Regions from separate parts of the Undibacterium sp. TC9W genome, predicted to be linked through region 1. Evidence: predicted binding sites of a transcription regulator. Region 1 holds the regulator's gene; each other region holds the start of a gene.
The links. Region 1 encodes sigma-54, which starts transcription at its own class of promoters, with help from an activator protein. Its sites were predicted from a motif close to TGGCANGNAANCTGCTTT; they were not measured.
Positions count from the first base shown of each region.

Region 2: the regulator sigma-54 is predicted to act here: its motif matches at 1,264-1,281, upstream of ACO0LN_RS13355 (ammonium transporter).
Region 3: the regulator sigma-54 is predicted to act here: its motif matches at 1,314-1,331, upstream of ACO0LN_RS28845 (pilin).
Region 4: the regulator sigma-54 is predicted to act here: its motif matches at 1,287-1,304, upstream of ACO0LN_RS21315 (pilin).

Region 1 is NZ_JBMPPJ010000013.1:55,009-58,174, forward strand. It holds gene hpf (ribosome hibernation-promoting factor, HPF/YfiA family) at 260-607, opposite strand; gene ACO0LN_RS18510 (RNA polymerase factor sigma-54) at 715-2,205, opposite strand; gene lptB (LPS export ABC transporter ATP-binding protein) at 2,217-2,972, opposite strand; gene ACO0LN_RS18520 (LptA/OstA family protein) at 2,974-3,166, opposite strand, start outside.
Region 2 is NZ_JBMPPJ010000008.1:58,204-61,369, reverse strand. It holds gene ACO0LN_RS13355 (ammonium transporter) at 1-1,213, opposite strand, end outside; gene ACO0LN_RS13350 (YHS domain-containing (seleno)protein) at 1,579-2,082, shown strand; gene ACO0LN_RS13345 (nitronate monooxygenase) at 2,152-3,166, opposite strand, start outside.
Region 3 is NZ_JBMPPJ010000036.1:383-3,548, reverse strand. It holds gene ACO0LN_RS28855 (Stp1/IreP family PP2C-type Ser/Thr phosphatase) at 1-298, shown strand, start outside; gene ACO0LN_RS28850 (FHA domain-containing protein) at 328-936, shown strand; gene ACO0LN_RS28845 (pilin) at 1,376-1,840, shown strand; gene ACO0LN_RS28840 (pilin) at 1,963-2,415, shown strand; gene ACO0LN_RS28835 (pilin) at 2,814-3,166, shown strand, end outside.
Region 4 is NZ_JBMPPJ010000017.1:3,025-6,190, reverse strand. It holds gene ggt (gamma-glutamyltransferase) at 1-848, shown strand, start outside; gene ACO0LN_RS21315 (pilin) at 1,346-1,807, shown strand; gene ACO0LN_RS21310 (tetratricopeptide repeat protein) at 2,001-3,166, opposite strand, start outside.

The DNA of each region.
Region 1 (3,166 bases):
CACCATGGCATACAGCGAACGTCACTGGATTCCAGCTAAAAGCACGCTGGAATGACGTTAATAAAAATGCCGTGAATCAACTAATTCGCAGCTTTTTGAGCGATGGACGTGACAAGTAGTAATAAAAGTAAACTATTTATTTGAAATTTAAAGCATCAAAAACCAGCCGTACAAAGAAACCATTCACCCAACAAAAAGGACGCCTTCTAGCGTCCTTGTTTTGGATGTCCGCAACCCTGTTCGGGCAAGGACTGGGGTCTTATGAAGCCGATGCCGGATCAGGTATGTGCTTGATGGCGTCGTGCTGATGGTCTTGCATTTTATCTTTATGCTTGATGACCTGGCGATCAAGTTTATCTACCAGTGCATCAATGGCTGCATACAGATCATGCGCCAGACTTTCAACGTGGATATCTTTACCGCTGATATGCAAATTAATGTCAGCTTTGTGTCGTTTATCCTTTTCCCGGAGCTTGTCCACCGTCAGGATGACGGCGATATCAATGACCTGGTCGAAATGCCGCCTGATACGTTCTAGTTTGGTATGTACATATTCACGAATTGCAGGAGTTACTTCGACGTGATGTCCACTGATGGTGAGATTCATACTGTGCTCCTATAGTGATGTTGCTTGCTATAACGATACGCTCTCAGCATTTATTTGCCTTGAGCTAAATCATATATAGCAATTCAAACCGTGATTACAAGGACTGCTTACAAAGATTTACGCAAACTGACTGGGGGGATTTTGAGGGCTTCACGGTATTTGGCAACTGTCCGTCGGGCAATTACCATGCCCTGTTCACCCAGCATGTCTGCAATTTTGCTATCAGAGAGTGGGCTTTTCTGGTCTTCTGCTCCTATCAACTGCTTGATGAGTGCACGTATCGCGGTGGAAGATGCTTCACCCCCTGTTTCCGTCGCGACATGGCTGCCGAAAAAGTACTTCAACTCAAACATGCCATGTGGGGTCAACATGTATTTTTGGGTTGTTACACGTGAGATAGTGCTCTCGTGTAATCCTAGTGTATCAGCAATTTCGCGCAAAACAAGGGGGCGCATTGCAACAGCACCGTGGGTGAAAAAATTGCGTTGCCTTTCGACTATGGCTTGTGCAACGCGCAATATAGTCTCAAAACGCTGCCGCATATTCTTGATAAGCCAGCGTGCTTCCTGCAATTGTGCGCCCATGCCAGCTTCACCACGGTTTTGCTTCATGATGTTGGCATACATGCTGCTGACTCGCAGCCTGGGCATGACATCCTGATTCAGCATGACTTGCCAGCCGTTGCCGGATTTTCTGACGATCACATCGGGTACAACATAGTCAGATTCATCCGCAGCAAAGGCCAGGCCGGGGCGCGGTTTGCACTGGCGGATGACAGTTTGTGCATCGCGCAAATCTTCGTCATCGCAATCGAAGATTTTCTTGAGTTTGGTGAAATCTCTTTGTGCAAATAAAGCCAGTTGTGTTTCAACAATTTGCAATGCCAGCCTGCGTATGACGAAAGCAACTTTTGGTAAACGCCTGATTTGCAAGGCCAGGCATTCAGACGGGCTGCGCGCACCGACACCTGCCGGGTCAAAGCTTTGCAGCATGTTCAGCGCAAATGCCAGCTCTTCTGGTTCTACGCACAGCTCCAGTGGCAAACTGGCATGTATTTCATCTAATGTTTCGGTCAGGTAACCGTTATTGTCGAGCGCATCGATCATCAACTCGACCAGAGCACGGTCACGCGGTTCGCGCAGGTTCAGGCGCATCTGTTCCAGCAAGTGCTCGCGCAAGGTGATATGAGCAGCACCCAGCTGCGGGCGGCCATCCTCATCATCGCCAGATTTGCTGCCATGCTGTACATCATCAAAGCCCCAGTCTTCTTCGCTGGAGGTGGTGCTGTCATTGCTGATGACGGTTTCTGCATCTGCGGCAGCCGGTTCTGCTGACCTGTCACTGTCTTCTCTTGCTGCCGGTGCTTCCATGCCGGCATCGGTAGAAGTACTGCTGGTATTGATGGCACCGTCGGCCAGCAGGCGTACGGCGTGATCGAGGGGATCATCGACACGTTCCAACATGGGGTTATCAGTCAGCAGCGTCTCCAGCTCCTGATGCAATTCCAAAGTGGATAACTGCAATAATCGTATTGATTGCTGCAATTGCGGCGTTAAGGCCAGATGTTGTGAGGTACGTAGTTGCAGGCTTTGTTTCATGATGATTCCCGTCACATCCGGAAGTGTTCTCCGAGATAAACGCGACGTACAGATTCATTTTGTATGATGTCGTCAGGCTTGCCGCTGGCAAGTACCGCGCCCTGGTTGATGATATAGGCGTGATCGCAGATGCCCAGGGTTTCGCGCACATTATGATCGGTGATCAGCACACCTATGCCGCGCTCCTTGAGGAAGCGCACGATGCGCTGGATTTCAATGACGGCGATAGGGTCAACACCGGCAAAGGGTTCATCCAGCAAGACAAAGCGTGGATTGGTCGCCAGTGCACGGGCAATTTCGACGCGGCGGCGTTCGCCACCTGACAGTGACAGCGCCTGGCTTTCACGTATTTTTTCTATCTGCAAATCTGCCAGCAGAGCATTGAGCCTTTGCTCAATTTTCTTGGCACCGAGATATTTCCCTTCGCTGTCTTTTTGCAATTCGAGGACGGCACGGATATTGTCTTCTACCGTCAGCTTGCGAAATACCGAAGCTTCCTGTGGCAGGTAAGACAAACCCAGTACGGCGCGCTCGTGAATAGGCAGTTGCGAAATATTCACATCATCAATCGTGATATCCCCGGCGTCGGAAGGTACCAGGCCAACGATCATGTAAAACGAAGTGGTCTTGCCTGCGCCATTCGGCCCCAGCAAACCCACGACCTCGCCGCTTTTCAAGAGCAAGGAAACATCGCGCACCACCTGGCGCGCACCGTAGCGCTTTTGCAAGCCCTTGACAAGCAAGGTGCTGCTTGACTGTGCTGTCATCTTATTTAGCCTGTTTTTCTGGTTTTGGTTGCAAGGTGATGGTGATATTGCCTGAGCCATCTACATGCTGGCCACTGGTCGAATTCGTGCCAACAAAAACATCATTCTTGCTGTCATATGACAGGTATTCACCTTCCTGTTCCTGGGTGACGCGCTTGCCTTCGAGGTAGCGTACCTTGGCCTTGGAAATGAAT
Region 2 (3,166 bases), on a different contig from region 1:
TCAGCAAGGCCCCGACTATGCCACCGATGGCATGCACGCCAAATACATCCAGTGAATCATCATAGCCACCCATGGATTTGAGTGAAGTCGCCCCCCAGTAACATGCCACTCCAGCCACTGCACCTATGGCCATTGCACCTGTCAGATCAACAAAACCAGATGCGGGCGTGATCGCCACCAAACCTGCGACAGCGCCAGAGACTATGCCCAGCACCGATGGTTTGCCACGGCGCAGCCATTCCACCAGCATCCAGGCCAGTGCCGACATCGCAGTCGCCACCTGTGTCACCAGCATCGCCAGCCCGGCGCGGCCATCTGCGGCACCGGCAGAACCGGCATTGAAACCAAACCAGCCTACCCATAACAGCGCTGCGCCTATCGCAGTCAGTAATAAATTATGCGGTGGCATGGGTTCCTTGCCAAAACCCAGACGTGGTCCGACGATCAAAGCAGCCACCAGGCCAGATACACCGGCATTGATATGCACCACAGTACCACCGGCAAAATCCAGCACGCCACGCGCCGCCAGCCAGCCTGTCGGTTCCCACACCCAATGCGCGACCGGCACATACACCAGCAAGGACCACAGCGTGATGAACAGCAGCAGGGCAGAGAACTTCATGCGCTCGGCAAAGGCACCGGTGATCAGGGCAGGGGTGATAATCGCAAACGTCATCTGGAACATCAGGAACACGCTTTCCGGTATTGTCGGTGCCAGTTGATGCACGCTGAGCTGCCCGGCTTCTTTCAAGAAGCTCACGCCGTGCAGCATGAACCTGTCCATGCTGCCCAGATAAGGCGAACCTGCCGTGAATACCAGGCTGTAACCCAGCACCACCCACAAGACCGTGACGATGCAGGTAGTTGCCAAGCTATGCGCCATCGTGCCCAGGGCATTTTTCTTGCGCACCATGCCGGTATAGAACAGGGCCAGGCCGGGTATGGTCATCAGTAATACCAGTGCCGTTGAGGTCAGCATCCAGGCGGTGTCGCCAGCACTGATTTTGTCGGCGGCGATCATGCCCGGCTTGGTCATGGCTGGTGGGGTGGCTGCAGCCACTACAGGTGCTGTTGCGGCACTTGCTACAGAACTGGCTGGCGCAGTGTCTTGTGCGTAGCAGGTGCCGCCATACAGGAAAAGGCTGATGGAGAAGAAAAATGAGAAGAAAAATGAGACAGAAAGCAGGAAGCTGGAGAGAACGCGTATTTTCATCAGGCTGGCCTTTTCAAAAACATCGTCAATGACACACAAGCATGTGCTTTGCAGCATTTTTCATGCCAAGGCTGATACCAGTAAATTTGGTCTTGCTCGCAACTAATCAGGGAAAGAAATTGCTTGTGATATCAGTGCGGGCAGGTGCATGCACCAAAATGTAAGCAAATATTTCTGCATGGCATGAATTTGCACGCAGAGAGTGCCAAATCAGAATCGGTGATAATTATTCCATTTCAAGGAATAATGAATTCAATATTATGATTATTCTTTGCTTTGATGAACTGAATTAAAGTGCCTGTCATTCGCTGCGCATGAGCAAGGCGAATCTCAAACCCGCTTTCAACCATTTAAAGGAGCACGCCATGTCACTCACTTCCATATCACGCACTTCCAGCAGCCTGGTCAACAAAATCAAATTTATCTTCTTGTCAGCATTAGCCGCATTATCTCTGGCAGCAGTACCTGGCATCAGCGCCGCTGATACGGTCGCCAATAGCGTCATAGGTGCACGTGGCTACGATCTCACGACTTTTTTCACCAGTGAAAAACCTGCCCATGGCACCGGTCATCATGTGGCGACCGTGGATGGTGTTGATTACCTGTTCACCAGTGAAGAAAACAAAAAGACTTTCCAGGCTAACCCAGAGAAATATTTGCCAGCCTTTGGTGGCTACTGCGCATATGGCGCTTCCATAGGCAAGAAATTTGTTGCCGACCCGGATGTGTATGACATCGTCGATAACAAACTCTACTTTAATCTTGATACCAAGATCCGCGCGATCTGGGCAAAGGACATTGCAGGCAATATCGATCTTGCAAAAACCAACTGGAAAACCATCGCCAGCAAAAAACCATCTGAACTCTGATTGCTCGCACATATAAAAACGCCGCTTTGCCCAAGGGCTAAAGCGGCGTTTTGTTTTCAGCTTGTCAGATCAGACCGGCAGGGCAATCTGGTGATCTACACTGAATTGATAATCGCGGAATACATGTTCAGCACTCAGCAATTCATAAGTACCATCCGGCAGCTTGCGGGTCGTGTCTTTCAGGCGGTAAGTCATTTGCCCACAAGTCCAGCAATTAAAGTTGCGCATATGGGTGCACAGGCAAGTCTTGTCCATGACAGAGACTTTCTTGGCATCAGGGTGGGCTGCCACTTCGCGGTTATACGAAGTGATGTAAGCGCAGTTACCATTGCCATCAAGCAGGTAACCATAGGATTCACAACCAGGGCGTATGCCATCGCCTATGGCAGGCGTGTTCTTTAGCATGCGCATGGGGTAACCGGTAGGCGAGATATTATTGACTTCGATATCGCCTTCACTGGCCTTGAAGTATTCCTGCTTGACGTTGTCTGGAAGGCCGCATTCATGAGTAACCGTAAAGCGGGTTGCTACCTGCACCCCGGCAGCGCCGTTTTGCAAAAAGGATACGGCATCGCTGCCTGTGAAAATACCACCGGCTGCTATCAGCGGGATATCGAGGTTTTCTGCCTTCAGATACTGGACGATCTCAGTGACGATGGTTTGCAGGTCATATTCTGCCCAGTCCATACCAAAACCCAGATGGCCGCCAGCCAGTGGGCCTTCGACAATGACGTAATCCGGCAGGCGGTTCAGCCGGGAATTTTTGCGCAGGAATAATTGCAGCGCACGTACCGAAGAAACGATGATGCCCAGCTTGGCATCGCGGAAGCGCGGGTGATCGGCGATCAGGCCAAACGAGCCCAGGTGCAGACCAGCACTCATGGTAATGCCATCAATACCGGCATCGAGTGAAGACTCCAGGCGCACTTTCAGGGTTTCGCGTGGACCGTTCATGGTCAGCTTTTCCATACAATTGACAAAGATCATGCCCGAGCCCTGCTTGGCTTCCATGGTCTTGCCCACGTGCATACGGGTGGCTTCTGCCAGTTGATCAAGGTTGAACTTGATGTCAGTCTTGTCGGAA
Region 3 (3,166 bases), on a different contig from region 1:
CAAGAATCTGATCACCAGGGCAGTGGGTACTCTGGAAGAAGTGCATACGGAGTTGCATACACACCATACTGAAGATGAAGATTTGTATCTGATGTGTTCGGATGGATTGACCGATATGCTCGGGCATGATGAAATCCAATCCTTGATCAGGCAGCACGCGACCGAGCTTCAGCCTTGTGCCGAAGCGCTGATTGATGCTGCCAAGGACAGGGGGGGGCTGGATAATATTTCTGTAGTCCTGTTCAGGCTGGTCGGTGAAGAAAACAAGTCTTGGTTAAAAAGAACATTTACCCGGTAGGTCGGGGATTATGAATTGATGAGAGATTTATGGCGAAAATTATCGTCACCTTTAATGGTTTGGTTCAGCAAGAAATCACTATCAGCAAATCACGCCTCACAGTAGGCCGGCGCCCAAGTAACGATATCGTCATTGATCACCTGACTGTCAGCGGTCAGCATGCGGCAATTGATACTTCTTCCAGCGGCTCTTTCGTACTTGACCTTGGCAGCACCAATGGCACCATGGTCAATGCCCAGCCAATCAAAAAACATTTGTTGCAGCATGATGATGTCATCGACATTGGTAAATACAAATTGCGTTTCCAGGTAGAAGAGTCAGGCAAGCAGACTTTTGTGCCTGAGCCAGGCCAGGCGCAACCTGCGGCTGTTGAAAAACCAAGAGCCAAGATCAAAGTCATGACGGGCCCTAATGCAGGCAAGGAACTCAACCTCGTCAAGCCCGTGACTACGATAGGCAGCCCTGGCTCCCAGGTCATTGCGATTACCCAGCAAGGCAAGGATTATGTGATTGCCCAGGTCGAAGGCAACGCTGCAGCAACGGTTAATACCCAGTCCATCAAGGACAAACCACATACCCTCAAGCATGCCGACATGATAGAACTGGCAGGGACAAAAATGGCAGTGATTTTCTACTAGAACTCATTTCAGCCCTGCCTGCGCCACCAGGGCGGGGATAGCCCAAACTATTGGGTTTGCTGGTAAAGCTTCCCTCGCTTCATTTGATGAGCCAGGTGACCTGGCTACGCATCCTCTGCCCATCTGCTTGCGTTTATGCTATATATGTCAGGCAGTTGCCAAGTAAAAAAATTTTCATATTTTCATCAAGTATTGAAACAATTCTTTACATGACTGACAGACTTGTCAGTCATCTTTGTTATCTTACACAAACATTGACAAATATTTGCATTGATTAAGTTGCAATTGCTGACGCATTTCGTCACTAGTTAATCAATGGCTTATGGAATCGCTGATTTATGCATAAGAAAATGCGGAGTTGCGCAGTAAACACAAACTGGCACGGTGATTGCTACATGTGAACCGTAGTCCCTGATTTCAACTTTTCCTGGAGTTCATAATGAAAGCTATCCCTAAACAGCTGCAACGCGGCTTTACACTGATCGAATTGATGATTGTTGTGGCAATTATCGGTATCTTGGCAGCGATCGCTATCCCTCAGTATTCTGATTACACATCCCGTACTCGTGCAGCTGGCGCGGTTTCGGAACTGGATAGTCTGAAATCTGCAATGGCAATTTGCTACCAAAATGAAGGTGCATGGACTAACTGTGCAACTACAGGTTCTAACGGTATCCCATCTTTCCCAGTTACAACTAAATTCCTGCCAGTAATCCCAACTGCAGCTGGTCTGGGTATCATCACTGCAACACAAACTGGTGCGACAACAACTGCTGGTGTTCCTTTGACACTGACATTGACACCAACAATCTCTTCTGGTCAAGCAAACATGATCTGGACAGCATCCGGCACAGTCTGCGATCCAATCCGTGGTTTGAAAGCTGGTCAAGGCGGCTGCCCATAATAGCTGGTTTGATTGTCAAAAAAAGCCCACTTCATTGTATTGTGGGCTTTTTTTATTATGAACTCCCGGTCAATTTTTTTTAAAGATTCAATTTTATAATGAGGCAGCAAATGAAATTAAATATGCAAACCGTGCAACGTGGTTTTACGTTGATCGAATTGATGATTGTTGTTGCAATTATCGGTATCCTGGCAGCGATCGCTATCCCTCAGTATTCTGATTACACATCCCGTACTCGTGCAGCTGGCGCGGTTTCGGAACTGGATAGTCTGAAATCTGCAATGGCAATTTGCTACCAAAATGAAGGTGCATGGACTAACTGTGCAACTACAGGTTCTAACGGTATCCCATCTTTCCCAGTTACAACTAAATTCCTGCCAGCAATCCCAACTGCAGCTGGTCTGGGTATCATCACTGCAACACAAACTGGTGCAACAACCACTGCTGGTGTTGCTTTGACACTGACATTGACACCAACAATCTCTTCTGGTCAGGCAAACATGATCTGGACAGCATCCGGCACAGTCTGCGATCCAATCCGTGGTTTGAAAGCTGGTCAAGGCGGCTGCCCATAATAGCTGGTTTGATTGTCAAAAAAGCCCACTTTATTATGGTGGGCTTTTTTTTTAGCAAGTGATCAAAAATATATTCATAAATGCCAAATATTAAATGTGAAAAATTGTTTTTTAGTAATATTTTCCAGCAGATATTGGCAATGAACCCAATTTGTACCAAGTAATGAATGAGACAGCAAAATTATTATTTGCAAGTCAAATGATAAAAAAACTGCTTATTTGCAGTAAGTTAATCGATAGTAAACGTGTGCTTGATATGTTCTTGACGCTAGGTGTAACGTCAACTACGACGCTCACCAAGCGATAGTGAAGCATATTTTCATCTCGATAAACTTGTTTTTGCTTACAGATAGAACCTTTACATGTAGGAGTAACAAATGAAATTACCTATGTAAAAAATGCAACGCGGCTTTACGTTGATCGAATTGATGATTGTTGTTGCAATTATCGGTATCTTGGCAGCGATCGCTATTCCTCAGTATTCTGATTACACGTCCCGTACCCGTGCTGCCGGCGCAGTTTCAGAACTGCAGAGCTTGAAGAAGGCGATGGCGATTTGCTACCAGAACGACGGCGCGTGGACTAACTGCGTAACGACTGGTTCAAATGGCATCCCATCTTTCCCAGTTACGACTAAATTCCTTCCAGTAATCCCGACTACAGCTGGTCTGGGTATCATCACTGCAACACAAACTGGTGCAACAACAACTGCTGGTGTTCCTTTGACACTGACATTGACTCCAACAATCTC
Region 4 (3,166 bases), on a different contig from region 1:
TGCACATCATACAGATGCTGAACATGCTGGAGCACTACCCACTCAAGGAACAGGGTGCCAACAGCGCACAGACCCTGCATCAGTTGAGCGAGGTTATGAAGCTGGCCTATGCCGACCGTTCAGAATTTTTGGGTGACCCTGACTATTACAAGGTGCCGCTCAAGGGCCTGACTTCACGCGCTTATGCGGATGAACTGGTCAAGAAAATACAGCCAGACCGCGCCACACCGTCTGCCGAAATCAAACCCGGCAAACCCCTGCCCTATGAAAGCGACCAGACCACGCATTACAGCGTCGCCGACAAATTCGGCAACATCGTCGCTACCACTTATACTCTGAACCTCAACTTTGGCAGCGGTATCGTTGCCACTGGCACAGGCATAGTCCTGAATAATGAGATGGATGATTTCTCTGTCAAGGCAGGCGTACCAAATGCCTTTGGCTTGCTGGGCGGTGATGCCAACGCTGTACAGGGATGGAAGCGGCCTTTAAGCTCGATGTCGCCTACCATCGTACTCAAGGATGGAAAGCCCTTCCTGGTCACCGGCAGCCCCGGTGGCAGCCGCATTATCACGACAACACTGCAAACCATCCTGAACGTCATAGACCATGACATGAACGTGGCCGAAGCTACCATCTCGCCACGCATACACCAGCAATGGTTGCCAGACCAGCTACGCTTTGAAAAAGGTATCAGCATGGACACCCTGCGCCTGCTGGAGCAAAAAGGCCAGGTACTGCGCCCTGCTGCCACGCTGGGCAAGACCCAAACCATACAGATAGTCCCGCAAGGCTTTGCCGGGTATTCCGATCCGCGCAACCCGGATGGTGCTGCGCTGGGGTTTTAAACGGAGTTTTAAGTCAGGACCACCACCTGCCAAATCAGCCTGGAGTAAATAACAGCTTTTGTCGCGTTATTAAAAAACCACTGACCTAAAGTGTAACAATTTCGAAACAAGTGCAAATTTTTGTATTGCATTGACATTTTTTGTCATTGACATTTGTCGTTTTAGTATTTTTCAATATAAAAAACTAAAATGACAAGAATATCGCGCCTGATGTCATATCTTCATCAAACTGGATACAACCCAGGCCGATATTTTTCCATGGCCAGATATTTTTGCGCTATTCCCGGTTGCAAGAGTTTATATTTCTTGCGAACTTTCTATTGGGCATTTTTCCTGTATCAACAAGGCAAACAATTGCAAGCTGGGTGCAAGAACAATTGTGGCTTTAAGGGTTCAGCTTTAGCATACGGCTGGCGATTTTAAGCGCATTCAAACGATTGGCACAAAATTTGCGTCTATGACGTAACTAAACTGCTTTTGCTGCTGAGGAGAAAGAAATGCAAAGATATTCAAAAACAATTCAGCGAGGCTTCACACTCATAGAATTGATGATCGTGGTGGCCATCATCGGCATCCTGGCAGCAATCGCTTTTCCACAATATTCTGATTATGTTTCCCGCACACGTGCTTCTGGTGCGATATCCGAACTCAATAGCCTGAAAAAAGAATTATCCATTTGCTACCAGAATGAAAATAGCTGGTCAAACTGCACGGTCATGGGCAGCAATTCCATCCCTACTGTCATCACATCAAAATTTTTGACCAATGCGGCCCCCTCCATTTCGAATGCAGGTGTGATTACGCAGGCAACGACAGGGGCAACTACCAGCACAGGAACTGCATTGAGCATCATATTGACGCCTTCCATCAGCTCAGGGCAAAGTAATATGATATGGGCAAACACAGGGACTGTCTGTGATCCAATTCGCGGTTTGAAACCAGGCCAGGGCGGCTGCTAATATCCTGCATTTATGCTGCACTGAAGCTGCACATAAGCTATACATAAGCAATACATGAGCAGGCTGGCGGGAACAGTGCTGAAATGCATGTCCCGCAATGTCAATCAAGCCATGCATAGCCCTTGATTTTCGCGCTTGATTGAACAAAGGCCTGGATATCGTAGCAGCCTTCACCCGCACTCCCCCTCGCTACTTATACCTTCGTTCCCTCGCACCATGTAATCCACATGCTACGCAGCGCGGCATCTACTTTAGCCGAGAATCCCGCCTCATCCATCAACTTGCTGTGTATCATCTGTTCGCGCAAGGTCTCACGCACTTGTGCGAGCATGCTGGTGTTACTGGCAAGTTCGACGACTTTATCTATATATTCCTGTTCAGTTTGCGCTATCCATTCTGAATGACCAATACCTTTCAGAATTGAACTACCCAGCAAGCCAACGCTAGGCCGCCCGGCCAGCGTCACATAGGGTACGCCCATATACAAAGTTTCAAATAGTGTAGTACCTGAATTGTGCGGAAAACAGTCCAGGCCTATATCGATCTTTCTCAGGGTATTCCAGGGCGGGGTATCGTAGCCTATCTCCAGTCGGGACTTGTCTATGCCAAGTGCGGCAAATTTTTCTTCGAGATCCCGGCGCAAATCGGCATTTTTAAAATTCCCGCTATTGATTAATAATTTTGCGCCTTCAATTTTTTTCAGTATCGCTGCCCATACACGTATGGTGAGATGGTTGATCCTGACTGACCTGGTCAGCGTACCAAGGGTTACATAGCCATTTTTGAGGGCAGGCAGAGTGCTGACCTCGCCCATTCCATCGGCAGGACGATATGCAAATGAGGGTGTCTCCAGGCGCCAGGGCTGCTCTGAAAATACGGCTTCAGCGCCTGGTGGAGCACAAGTATCATCGGTCAGAAAATAATCAATCGCCTTGAGGCCAGTGGTGTAACCATAACCCAGCCACGAAACCTGCACCGGCGCTGGCTTGCGGGCAAATACCTGCAAGCGGTTACTTCCCGTATGACCAGCAAGATCGATCAGAATATCGATGCCATCCGCCCGGATTCTCTCTGCCAGCTCGTCATCAGACAGGCCTGCCGTGGGCACCCAGTGATCTACATATGTCTTATAACGCTCAGTGACTGCATCTTCATATTTCAATTCTGCGTAGGCATACAACTCAAAACCAGACGAGTCATGATGCGCGAGCAAAGGCTCGAGAAAATACTGGACTGCATGCCGGCGAAAATCTGGCGAAACATAGCCAACTCTGATACGGCGATGCGGGTTCTTGTCGTTAGCAAATGCCTGCCACTTGCGCTGGTGCGGACGCGCATACTTTTCTTCATAGACCTGAT